4 regions of the Streptomyces sp. NPDC046881 genome follow, and region 2 is predicted to be linked to each of the others. Evidence: riboswitches for the same ligand, from Rfam matches in the RefSeq annotation. Region 2 holds a riboswitch; each other region holds the start of a gene.

What was found. Region 2 has a riboswitch for cyclic di-AMP ahead of ABZ923_RS19650 (C40 family peptidase). Riboswitches for the same ligand answer to the same signal wherever they lie in the genome.
Region 1: it holds a riboswitch for cyclic di-AMP, as region 2 does, so the genes downstream of both, ABZ923_RS14420 (M23 family metallopeptidase) here and ABZ923_RS19650 (C40 family peptidase) in region 2, are expected to answer to the same signal.
Region 3: it holds a riboswitch for cyclic di-AMP, as region 2 does, so the genes downstream of both, ABZ923_RS03615 (transglycosylase SLT domain-containing protein) here and ABZ923_RS19650 (C40 family peptidase) in region 2, are expected to answer to the same signal.
Region 4: it holds a riboswitch for cyclic di-AMP, as region 2 does, so the genes downstream of both, ABZ923_RS28155 (transglycosylase family protein) here and ABZ923_RS19650 (C40 family peptidase) in region 2, are expected to answer to the same signal.

The regions. Positions count from the first base shown of each region.
Region 1 is NZ_JBEYXJ010000023.1:63,215-66,210, reverse strand. Features, by position in the region: gene ABZ923_RS14430 (pitrilysin family protein) at 1-37, shown strand, start outside; gene ABZ923_RS14425 (pitrilysin family protein) at 34-1,422, shown strand; cyclic di-AMP (ydaO/yuaA leader) riboswitch at 1,631-1,791, shown strand; gene ABZ923_RS14420 (M23 family metallopeptidase) at 1,804-2,559, shown strand; gene ABZ923_RS14415 (GntR family transcriptional regulator) at 2,758-2,996, shown strand, end outside.
Region 2 is NZ_JBEYXJ010000037.1:38,003-40,998, forward strand. Features, by position in the region: gene ABZ923_RS19640 (LysR family transcriptional regulator) at 1-737, opposite strand, end outside; gene ABZ923_RS19645 (LysE family translocator) at 822-1,439, shown strand; gene ABZ923_RS19650 (C40 family peptidase) at 1,447-1,920, opposite strand; cyclic di-AMP (ydaO/yuaA leader) riboswitch at 1,924-2,124, opposite strand; gene ABZ923_RS19655 (hypothetical protein) at 2,498-2,803, opposite strand; gene ABZ923_RS19660 (ATP-dependent Clp protease proteolytic subunit) at 2,811-2,996, opposite strand, start outside.
Region 3 is NZ_JBEYXJ010000004.1:31,274-34,269, forward strand. Features, by position in the region: gene ABZ923_RS03610 (polyprenyl synthetase family protein) at 1-382, opposite strand, end outside; cyclic di-AMP (ydaO/yuaA leader) riboswitch at 969-1,148, shown strand; gene ABZ923_RS03615 (transglycosylase SLT domain-containing protein) at 1,154-1,633, shown strand; gene ABZ923_RS03620 (HAD family hydrolase) at 1,672-2,484, opposite strand; gene fahA (fumarylacetoacetase) at 2,826-2,996, shown strand, end outside.
Region 4 is NZ_JBEYXJ010000072.1:30,021-33,016, forward strand. Features, by position in the region: gene ABZ923_RS28145 (DUF899 family protein) at 1-218, opposite strand, end outside; gene ABZ923_RS28150 (transglycosylase family protein) at 511-1,584, shown strand; cyclic di-AMP (ydaO/yuaA leader) riboswitch at 1,768-1,943, shown strand; gene ABZ923_RS28155 (transglycosylase family protein) at 1,948-2,655, shown strand; gene eno (phosphopyruvate hydratase) at 2,953-2,996, shown strand, end outside.

The DNA.
Region 1 (2,996 bases), on a different contig from region 2:
AGAGGCCGGCAACGAGAACGAGGAGACGGCCAAGTGACCGAGCTCGCCACCATGGACTTCCACCCGCGCCCGCAGCCCGGCGAGGCCAGGCCCTGGGCGTTCCCGGCCCCCGAGCGCGGCACGCTCGACAACGGCCTGACCGTGCTGCGCTGCCACCGCCCCGGCCAGCAGGTCGTCGCCGTCGAGGTGCTGCTGGACGCGCCGCTGGACGCCGAGCCGGCCGGCCTGGACGGCGTCGCCACGATCATGGCGCGGGCCTTCTCGGAGGGCACCGACAAGCACTCCGCCGAGGAGTTCGCCGCCGAGCTGGAGCGCGCGGGCGCCACCCTGGACGCGCACGCCGACCACCCCGGCGTCCGGCTCAGCCTGGAGGTCCCGGCCTCCCGCCTGGCCAAGGGCCTCGGGCTGCTCTCCGACGCCCTGCGCGCGCCCGCCTTCGCCGAGAGCGAGGTCGAGCGGCTGGTCCGCAACCGCCTGGACGAGATCCCGCACGAGCTGGCCAACCCCGCCCGGCGGGCCGCCAAGGAACTCTCCAAGGAGCTGTTCCCGGCGACCTCGCGCATGTCCCGGCCGCGCCAGGGCACCGAGGAGACGGTCGAGAAGATCGACGCCGGGGCCGTACGCGCCTTCTACGACCGCCATGTGCGGCCCGGCACGGCCACCGTGGTCGTCGTCGGCGACCTGACCGGAACCGACCTGGACGGGCTGCTCGGCGACACCCTGGGCGCCTGGACCGGCACCCCCGGCGAGCCCCGGCCGGTGCCGCCGGTGACCGCCGACGACACCGGGCGCGTGGTCATCGTGGACCGGCCCGGCGCCGTCCAGACGCAGCTGCTCATCGGCCGGATCGGCCCTGACCGGCACGACCGGGTGTGGCCCGCCCAGGTGCTCGGCACGTACTGCCTCGGCGGCACCCTCACCTCCCGCCTGGACCGCGTCCTGCGCGAGGAGAAGGGCTACACCTACGGTGTGCGCTCCTTCGGGCAGGTCCTCAGGTCCGCGCCGGACGGCACGGGCGCGGCGATGCTCGCCATCAGCGGCTCCGTGGACACGCCCAACACCGGCCCGGCCCTGGAGGACCTGTGGAAGGTGCTGCGGACCGTCGCGGCGGAGGGTCTGACCGACGCCGAGCGGGACGTCGCCGTGCAGAACCTCGTCGGCGTGGCGCCGCTGAAGTACGAGACCGCGGCGGCCGTCGCGAGCACGCTGGCCGACCAGGTCGAGCAGCACCTGCCCGACGACTTCCAGGCGACGCTGTACCGGCAGCTGGCCGCCACGGGCACGGTGGAGGCCACCGCGGCCGTCGTGAACGCGTTCCCGGTGGACCGCCTGGTGACCGTCCTCGTCGGTGACGCGGCTCGGATCAAGGCGCCGGTGGAGGCGCTCGGCATCGGTGAAGTGACCGTGGTGGCGGCCGAGTAACGGCACGCGCGCGTGGGCCCTGGCGACCTACGGGTCGTCAGGGCCCAGCTGTTCCACTCGGTCCCTCAGATGCCCGTTTTGGGGCGGAGGTTGCCTGTCTGCCCTGTGGGATGCGCTACAAAATCCCGGCTGCGTTTGAGGATTGAAAGCGCGTCGCCGTAGCGTCGTCCGGGCTGTTCGTCAGGCAGTGCGCCGCACCCGCGGCACCGGACAGTCATCGCCGAGTCCCCGTACGGCGCGAGCCAGGGGAGCCGGGGACCCACCGTCCCTGGGGTGAATCGGGCGCCCGCGCGGCTGCGAGGGGGCCCGTAGGAGACCTTCCTGCTCCGAACCCGTCAGCTAACCCGGTAGGCGAGAGGGAAGGAAAGGACCAGTCACTTCATGGCGTTCATGTGCGCCACCGGGAAGCACCGCAAGCCCGGCCGGGTCAAGCGGACCACGGCCCAGGCGGCCGGCGTCGCGGCCCTCACCACCACCGGCGTGATCGGCACCCTCGCCGCCTCCCCGGCGCTCGCCGCCGAGAACTCCACGGAGCAGACCGGCCTCGTCCCCGTCCTCACCGTGACCGAGGACGTCCCCGAGCAGATCGACGCGCAGGCCACCGCCCAGCAGCAGGCCGCCGAGCTGAAGGCGGCCGAGGAGGCCGCGGCGAAGGCCGCCGCCAAGCGGGCCGCGGAGGTGCGCGCGGCCAAGGCCCGCGCCGCCCGCGAGGCCGAGCGCAAGCTGCTGAACACCTTCGTCGCCCCCATCGCGCACTCGTACGTCTCCACCGGCTACCAGGCCAGCAGCTCCCTGTGGTCCTCCGGTTCGCACACCGGCATCGACTTCCACGCGGCCAGCGGTACGGCCGTCCACGCGGTGGGCTCCGGCACGGTCGTCTCCACCGGCTGGGGCGGCGCGTACGGCAACCAGATCGTGATCCGGATGGCGGACGGCATGTACACGCAGTACGGCCACCTGTCGTCCATCGGGGTCACGGTGGGCCAGAAGGTCGCTCCGGGCCAGCAGATCGGCCTGTCCGGCGCCACCGGCAACGTCACCGGCCCGCACCTGCACTTCGAGGCGCGGACCAGCCCCGAGTACGGCTCGGACATCGACCCGATCGCCTACCTCCGCAAGCACGGCGTGAACCTCTGACGTCCCGCGCACGACCCTCCGAGGCCCCGGCTCACCGAGCCGGGGCTTTCGCCGTTTTTCGCAGTGTCCGCCGGATCCGCTGACCAAAAAATATCCATGGATTAGGGCTCGCCGTCGGAAATTCCGGCTCATTGGAATAGAGTCACGGAACACGCGTCCATCGTCGACGTTTCACGGGGATTAAGGCGGAGGTCGGTCATGCGTATTCCGGCGCACTCGGTGTGCACCGCTGTCCGGGACGACATCGTCGCGGGCGTCTACGAGCGCGGCAGCCGCCTCACCGAGGAAGTCCTGGCCCGCCGGTACGGCGTCTCGCGCGTCCCCGTGCGCGAGGCGCTGCGCACCCTGGAGGCCGAGGGCTTCGTGGTCACGCGCCGGCACGCGGGCGCGTGCGTGGCCGAGCCGACCGAGCACGAGGCCGCCGACCTGCTGGAGAT
Region 2 (2,996 bases):
GCCACCCCCAGCCCGGCACTGACCAGCGCGCACACCACGGCATACCCGGGGGTCGGCACCAGCAGCGCCGGCGTGGCACCCGCCTCGGCGAGCAGGGCCTCGATCTCCCGCCGGGCCTGATGGTGCGGCGCCATGCTGATCAGCGGCTGCCCGGCCAGCTCCGCCAGCGGCAGCCGGGACGAGGCACTGCCGAGCGCGTGCCCCGGCGAGGTCACCAGCACCAGCTCCTCCACCAGCACCGGCTCCAGCCGGACCGCCGTCGGCACCGGGACGGGCTCGGCCGGGTGGTAGGTGTGGGTGAGCGCCAGGTCCACCTCGCCGGCCGCCACCGCGGTGACCCCGGCCGGCGGGTCGTAGTCCGCGACGGACAGGCGTACGTCGGGATGCGCCCGGCGGAACGCGCTCAGCGCCGGCGGCAGCAGGTGCACCCCGGCGGTCGGAAAGGTGCCGAGCCGCAGCGCGCCGCCGGTGAGCCCGGTCAGCCGCGCCAGTTCGTGCCGGGCCCGCTCCAGTTCGTCGAGCACCCGTCGGGCGTGCACCACCAGCACCTCGCCCGCCTCGGTCAGCCGGGCCCCGCGGTGGTGGCGCACCAGCAGCGCCGCGCCCGCCTCCCGCTCCAGCTTGGCCAACTGCTGGGAGAGGGCGGGCGGCGTGTAGCCGAGCCGGTCGGCGGCCCGGGTGATCGAGCCGGCCTCCGCGACCGCCACGAGCGCGGCGAGCCGGGTCGGGTCGTACATGCCGTCAGCCTAAAGCAGTGCTTAAGGCAGGCCCAGTCGATTCGAAATACCTACTGAAGGCCGCGGCCGGGCAGGCTGGGCGGCATGGACGGACAGCTCATCGCCTTCACCGGGATCGCCGCCGGTCTGGTCGCCATGCCGGGCGCGGACTTCGCCGTGGTCGTACGCAACGCGCTCGTCTCGCGCCGGGACGGCGCGGTCTGCGGGCTCGGCATCGCCGGCGGGCTCCTGGTGCACACCACGCTGGCGGTGGCCGGCGTCGCCGCCGTCCTGGTCGCCGTACCCGCGCTGTTCCGGGCGCTGCAGCTGCTCGGCGGCGCCTATGTGCTGCACCTCGGGGTGCGCGCCCTGTGGGCCCTGCGGCGGTCCGCCCGGGCCCCCGAGGAGACCGCGGCCGGAGCCGCCCACCCGCTCCGGCAGGGGTTCGTCACCAACGTGCTCAATCCGAAGGCCTCGCTGACCTTCCTGAGCCTGCTGCCGCAGTTCGTGCCCGCGTCCAGCCCCGCCCTGCCCCGGACCCTGCTGCTCGCGCTGATCGTCTGCGCGCTGGCGCTGGCCTGGTTCCAGCTGGTCGCCCTGCTGGTGGAGCGGCTCGGCGGGTGGCTGCGCCGGCCCCGGGCCGCCCGTGGGCTTCAGGCGGGCACCGGGGTGGCGCTGACGGCGCTGGGAGCGGCCCTGCTGCTGGAGCCGCTCCTGGCCTGACGGCCGGTCAGCTGACCCGGCCGTACCAGACGCTCTTCGTCCAGATCTTCTGGAGCTTCACCACGTCCCCGGTCCTCGGCGCGTGCCATATCTTGTTGTGACCGGCGTAGATGCCGACGTGGTAGACGTACGACCCCGAGTGGAAGAAGACCAGGTCGCCCGCCTTACGGCTTCTGGCGGAGATGTGGTGCGTCTTGTTGTACTGCTGGGCGGCGGTGCGCGGCAGCTTCTTGCCGGCCTTCTTGTACGAGTAGAGCGTCAGCCCCGAGCAGTCGAACCGGCGCGGCCCGGTGGCCCCCCACGAGTACGGGGCTCCCTTCTTGGAGGCCGCGACCTTGAGTGCTTTCGTCGCCATGGTCGCGGCGGAGGCGTCGGTGGCGAGGCCGGGCACCGCGATCGAGCCGCCCACGGCGGCGAGGGTGAGGGCCGAGGCCGTGCCGGCCCGGGCCATCAGCGACGGGACACGATTGAGCGCAGTCATGCGCAACCCTTCGTCAGCCGCCTGTGAAGGATGACCTGTCGGATTCGGGCTGGCGAAGTTGCCCGGCCGCGTTGCCGCGGCTTCACCCCAAGGGTTGCTCGGTGCCTGACGCCCGTCCGTGTCGAACAGACGTACATCCGGTCCGGCGACCCGTCTTGCTTGGGTCCTCCACTCCTGCCGATCCACTTCCGTCGACCGGTCATCCGGGCGGCGGCAGGACTCGGCGTCCGCCCGGACCGCCCCGCCGCGGTGGCGGGGGCTTGTCGTCAGACAGGGATCTTGACTCACGACTGTCTGAAAATCCCAACGGAATCGGGAGTTTGTGGCGTTACTCACCACTCGCCCGTTCGGGTGGACGCTGCTGTGTCCGAGCCCCCGTCAACTTCCCTGCGTAGCCTCCGACCTGGGGCGACGCGCCTTTCCGGCGGCCCATGGATCTGCGCGCCGCGCAACTCGGGAGGCCCGGAGAACGATCGGGAAGTCCACCGGTCGGCGGTACGTCGTTCGGGGCGTTTCATGCTCCGTTCGCACGGCACGCGTCGACGTCCGGGGCCACCGGGCCGGACAGGCGTCCGCCTCAGCCGACGCCGTCCGGCGGGAGCGCGACGCGAGCGGCCCGGCGCTCACCGTCCAGCACCCGCAACGCCCGTGCCAGCGTGTCCCCGTGCAGCTCCGTCTCGCCCCGCTGGTGCATCAGCGCGAGCGCGTCCCGCAGCTCTGCCGCCTTGCGCACCAGGGCCTGGGCCGCGCGCAGCCCGCCGTAGGTGTCCCCGGGCCGGGCCGGGTTGATACGGCCCAGCAGGTCGACGGCCTCCAGGTAACGGTCGATCAACTCGCCCTCGGCGCGGGTCAGCGCCGGCAGCGGCGGAAGGTCCGGCAGCACGGGCGGCTCACCTCGCGTCCGGTGCGCCGGGCGTGTTCCGGCGGCTGGGCACGATGCCGTCCACCAGACCGTAGGCGACGGCCCCGGCGGCGTCCAGGATCAGGTCGCGATCGAGGTCCTCGTGGACCTGCTCGGCCGTGCGCCCCGTGTGCCGGACGAGCATCCGCTCCAGCGTCGCCCGGGTCCGCACCAA
Region 3 (2,996 bases), on a different contig from region 2:
GGGCGAACAGGAAGTCGCCGGTGAGGACCGCGACGGAGTTGCCCCAGCGGGTGTTGGCGCTGTCCACCCCCCGTCGTACGGCCGCCTCGTCCATGACGTCGTCGTGGTACAGCGTGGCCAGGTGGGTCAGCTCCACCACCACGGCCGACGGTACGACGCCGGGCGCGTACGGGTCGCCGAACTGGGCCGCGAGCATCACGAGGAGTGGCCGGAAACGCTTCCCTCCGGCGCGTACGAGGTGCTGCGCGGCCTCCGTGATGAACGGGACCTCGCTCTTGGTGGCCTCGAGCAAGCCTTCCTCGACAGCCGCCAATCCGGCCTGGACATCGGCTTCCAGAGCCTGGTCCCGCACGCTCAGCCCGAACGGCCCGACGACGGTCACGAGGGGTCTCCTGTCTGCTGGTGTCTGCTGGCGATTACACGGTTTGTCGATAGGTCGCTGCCATCACTCAAGTCAGCGTATCCGGTCCCTGTTCGATCACCGATAGCGCCCACCGGTCCAGCCCGGGCGGTATCGGATCATGACCGACATAGGGGTGATCACATAATAAGAAGGGACATTTATCCCCTTAACAGTAATTCGGGCATTCCACCGCAACCTCTCCGCTCCTTTTTGGCCACCCCTTACTACGTCGCCCACTACGACAACGACACACCCCGTACCCCGGATTCCACCACCACCCCGACTTCCCTCCTCAATCCCCCTAATCCCCCATGTCTGATTTGAAGCAGTTTGCTATTTCGTGAGTTGGCTCACGTTCCCCCTCCACCCGACCCACCCTCAGAAGGCCCTGGGAGCCCTTGTCCTGTCGGCGAGTTGAGGATTGGCAACCGCAAAGGATCAAGCACCCCATACGGCATCGATCAAGGTCAAATCGCATGTTGTGTGAATCCGGTACTTGTTCCCGACATGTGCTCTCGCATACGTTCCGGGCCGTCGGGCGGACGCCGAATCCTGCCGCCGCCCGCGTAACCCATCGACGAACTCATTCGTACGGCAGGAGCGGGGGACCCAGGTAAGCCGCCAGGCCGGACGGCACACGCCGCACCGGTACGGCTCGGGGTGAAGTCGTGCCTCTTCCAGGGCACGGCCGGGCACCTCCCCGCCCGAACCCGACAGCTCACCTCGCAGGCGCCGGAGAGGAACACCCCTATGTCTGCTGCCGCTCAGCCCCGCCGCACCCGCCTCGTCCGCGCCCTCGCCGCCGTCGGCACCGGCGTCGCCGTCCTCGCCCTGCCGCTGATCGGCGCGACCGGCGCCTCCGCGGCCACCGGCACCACCACGACGGCCGCCACCACCACCGCCGGATACCCGAACAACCTGGACGGCTGGATCCGCGAGTCGCTCGCGATCATGGCCGAGAAGCACATCCCGGGCACCTACAACGGCATCTACCGCAACATCATCCGCGAGTCCTCGGGCAACCCGAACGCCATCAACCTCTGGGACTCCAACGCCGCCAAGGGCATCCCGTCCAAGGGCCTGCTCCAGGTGATCGACCCGACGTTCAACGCGTACCACGTCGCCGGAACGTCGTTCAACATCTACGACCCGGTCGCGAACATCACCGCCGCCTGCAACTACGCGGCCGCGCGGTACGGCTCGATCGACAACGTGTTCGGCGCGTACTGACCGGCCCGGGGCCGCGCCCGGCACCCCTGATGTCCCGGTCAGCCGGCCGGGAAGAGTCCTTCGAGGACGACGGCGACGCCGTCGTCCTCGTTCGACAAGGTGATCTCGTCGGCCACCGCCTTCAGTTCGGGATGCGCGTCGGCCATGGCGACACCGCGCGCGGCCCAGTCGAACATCGGGATGTCGTTGGGCATGTCGCCGAAGGCGAGGGCCCGGTCGGCACCGATCCCCAGCCGCTCGGCGGCCAGCGCCAGCCCGGTCGCCTTCGTCACCCCGCTCGGCTGGAGCTCCACGGTGCCGGGCCCGGACATGGTGACCGTCGCCAGCGAGCCCACCGCCGCGCGCGCCACCGCCGCCAACTCGTCGTCCGACAGGGTGGCGTGCCGCAGCAGCACCTTGCTGATGGGCTCCGTCCACAGGTCGTCGCGCCGGCCGACGCACACCGCGGGCAGCGTCGGATGGGGCATCCGGTAGCCGGGCTCGATCAGCGTGAGCCCGTCGACGCCGTCCTGGTCGACCGCCGCGTAGACCTGCCCCACCTCCGCCTCGATCTTGCCGAGCGCGGTCTCGGCCAGCTCCCGGTCAAGCCGGACCGACCACAGCAGACGGTCGGTCCCGGCGTCGTAGACCTGTGCCCCCTGCCCGCACACCGCGAGCCCCGCGCAGCCGAGGTCCGCGAGCAGCGCCCGTACCCGCGGCGCCGGGCGGCCCGTCACCACCAGGTGCCGGGCACCGGCCCGCGCCACCCGCGCGAGCGCGGCGAGCGACCGGTCGGAGACGGTGTCGTCGCCGCGCAGCAGCGTCCCGTCCAGGTCAGTGGCGATCAGTGCATATGCCGGGGTGGGTGCCATGATCAGAGAATACGGACACCGCACCCCGCCGACTCACCTCTCGATCCACGCACTTACGTGCTGCCGCGCCCCAAGTCGCGTGCACAGCAGGCCCGATGGCGAACCCTCCGCGACTCCCCGGCTCAACCGTGGGCCGTGGCCGGGCGCTTGGGCAGCGCGTGCAGACCGCCGGCGCCGGCCTGCACGGGCACTCTTCAGACGACTCTTCCGACGCTGTGCGAGCAACCTGTCGAGCCTCGCGTGAGGCACTGCCCAAGACATGCGGGTGGGACGTAACGTGTGGCCCGACCACATGGAACGCAGTGCCATGCATGGCCCGGATGAGAGTGAGGCAGCACCCCATGCCCCCCTTCGACGTCCCCGAGGGCGACCCCTTCGGTCCGCACAACCTCCCCTATGGCGTGTTCTCGCCCTCCGGCAGCACGGAGCGGAGGATCGGTGTCCGCCTCGGGAACCACGTCCTCGACGCGGGCGCCGCGGCCGCCGCGCTCGGCTCGCCCCACCAGGCGGTG
Region 4 (2,996 bases), on a different contig from region 2:
CTCAGGGTGACCTCGCGCACCGGGGTGTCGCCCGCGTCGAGGTCGGCGGGGCCTTCGAGGAAGACGTAGTCGTCGACCTCGGGGCCCGGGGGAAGCGCCCTGCGCCGGGCCGCGACTTCTTCGCGGTGGCGCATGAGGTCGATCTCGGCGTGGCGGAGTTCCTCGCGGGCGGCGAGGTACTCCGCGGACTCGCCGGGAAGTCGGGTGTGCCGGAACATCGTGGTCCCTCCTGGCTGGGAAGCCCCCCAGGTCATGTCGGGTCCATGGTTCCGGTTGCCGCCCCGGCCCGCGGTGCGACGGCGCCGTTCCCGACGGGTGACGGCGGGGTGTGGGAGCGAATGGTGACGGCCCCTCAGCCGGAAGATGACAACATCTCAACTCTGTGATCTTCACGTGATCTGCGCGGCATGAACTTGTGACAAGTGATCGTCTGCCGATACGTTCACCCATCAGCGCGGCGACCGGCTCCATCCGCCGCGCCGGCTCTGCTGTCGCTCGAAAGGCTTCTGCATGCTCTCCGGGAACGGTCGACACCGTCGCCCCCGCCAGGCCCCCGCCCTCCTCGTCGCGGCCGGCGTGACCGGCTCCGCCATCGCCATCCCGCTCCTCGGCGCGGCGAGCGCCAACGCGGCCGACGGCACCACGTGGGACAAGGTGGCCGAATGCGAGAGCGGCGGCTCCTGGAGCGCGGACACCGGCAACGGGTACTACGGCGGCCTGCAGATCTCGCAGGACGACTGGAACGCCTACGGCGGCGGCCAGTACGCGGCCAGCCCCGACCAGGCCAGCCGCAACCAGCAGATCGCCGTCGCCGAGAAGATCCTCGCCGACAAGGGCACCTCCCCGTGGGCCACCTGCGCCCTGCTGTCCGGGCTGACCACGGGCTCGGGCTCCTCCGTGGACGTCGACACGGGCGTCGGCGGCTCCGGTGACACGGACGGTTCGGGCGACTCGTCCGGATCGACCGAGAAGTCCGATACATCCGGCAACTCCGGCTCCTCCGACGCCTCCGAGGGCTCCGGCCCGTCCGGTCGGCCGGACGCGTCGCCCTCCACCGGTGCCGGCTCCGACGCCAACTCCGGCTCGGGCTCCGGCTCCTCGTCGGACGCGACCGCCGAGCCGGGCGGGAAGCCGGACAAGGGTGCCGGTACGGACACCGGCTCCAAGGGGACCAAGGGCCCCAAGTCGGACAAGTCCGCCTCGCCGGACGCCGGAGACTCGCGGGGATCCGCCCCGACGGCCACCCCGGGCACCGGTGCGGCGGACAACCCCCAGCAGGCCGCCGGTTCCTGGAGCCTGGTCGACACCGGGGCCCTCAGTGGCGGGCGCCACCGCGGGGCGAGCGCGGACGAAAACGTGACGAGCGGTCAGGAAGTCACCTCTTCCGGACGGCACGCAGCGCGCGAAACGGACACGTACACCGTCCGCGAGGGCGACACCCTCGCCTCCATCGCCGACTCCCTTGAGGTCGACGGCGGGTGGCACGCGCTCTACGTCGGCAACAAGAAGGCCATCGGGGCCGACCCGAACCACATCAGCGCCGGTCAGACCCTGGAAGTCGAGGGCGAAACCGACGCGAAGTAGCCGGAGTTGACGCCCCACTTAGCGCCTTAATGTCCGGTTTGGCGAAAGTGTGGGATGAGTCTCAGAAGCCCTGATCGTCTTTGAAATTCCGCGGATCGCGTGTCTACGGTCGAGGCCGCTCGTCACCACGAGCCCCGGCAGTCGCAACGCCGAATCCTGCCAGCGGTTGCCCGGGAACAGTCGTCGCGTCAAGCGCCGTAGGCAGGAGCGGGGGACCCAAGGTAAGTGCCGGGCCCGGCAGTTGACTGCCGGACCGGCTGGGGGTGAAGCCGCGCCACCCGCGACAGCGGGAGCGCGGCCGGGCAACTCAACCGGCCCGAACCCGACAGCTCACCTCGCAGGCGTCGGTGAGGGGATCGATCCATGCTGTTTACCGGCAAGGGCAAGCACCGTCGTCCGTCCAAGGCCGTTCGCGCCATCACGCTCGCCGGTGTCACCGGTGCCGCCGTCGCCGCCCCGCTGATGGCGGCCGGCAACGCCTCCGCCGCCACCTCCGCCGAGTGGGACAAGGTCGCCCAGTGCGAGTCCGGCGGCAACTGGTCCATCAACACCGGCAACGGCTACTACGGCGGTCTGCAGTTCTCCGCCTCCACCTGGGCCGCGTACGGCGGCACCGCCTACGCCCCGCAGGCCAACCAGGCCAGCAAGGCACAGCAGATCGCGGTCGCCGAGAAGGTCCTCGCCGCGCAGGGCAAGGGCGCCTGGCCGGTCTGCGGCACGGGCCTGTCCGGCACCCCGTACAACGGCTCGGCGCCGAGCACCTCCTCGAACTCGGGCAGCGGCACCGGCACCACCACCACCCGCTCCACCGAGCAGCAGAGCGCCTCCCGCTCCGCGGAGCGTCCGGCCGCGAGCGCGAGCAAGGGCCAGAGCAAGACCGTCACCACCCCGACCGGCAAGAAGGTCAAGAAGGGCGACGGCGAGTACAAGGTCGTCACCGGCGACACGCTCAGCACCATCGCCCAGAAGCACCACGTGCAGGGCGGCTGGAAGAAGCTGTTCGAGCTGAACAAGGACATCGTCGAGGACGCCAACCTGATCTACCCGGGTCAGCAGCTGCACCTGAAGTGACACCCGGCTGCCGGCCGGATCACCGGGCCCGCACATCCGTGCGGGCCACCCTGAAGACCCCCGTGCGGGCCACCCCCCGGTCCCCACGGGCTCCCCGCCCCGGTGCGTGTTCCCCCGTACGCACCGGGGCGGGGTTTTTTCATGCCTCCCGCCACCCCCTTTGTTTCAGGCGGGAACAAAAGGTAGCGTCGCCTTGTCCACGGGACGGTCGGTCGGTGGCCGACGCCCCCGGGACGGTTAGGCTCTAGGCGCAAGGCACACCAGCCCCGCACTTCCAGCGTCACATCCAAGAAGGAGATGCTCGTGCCGTCCATCGACGTCGTCGTAGCCCGGGAAATCCT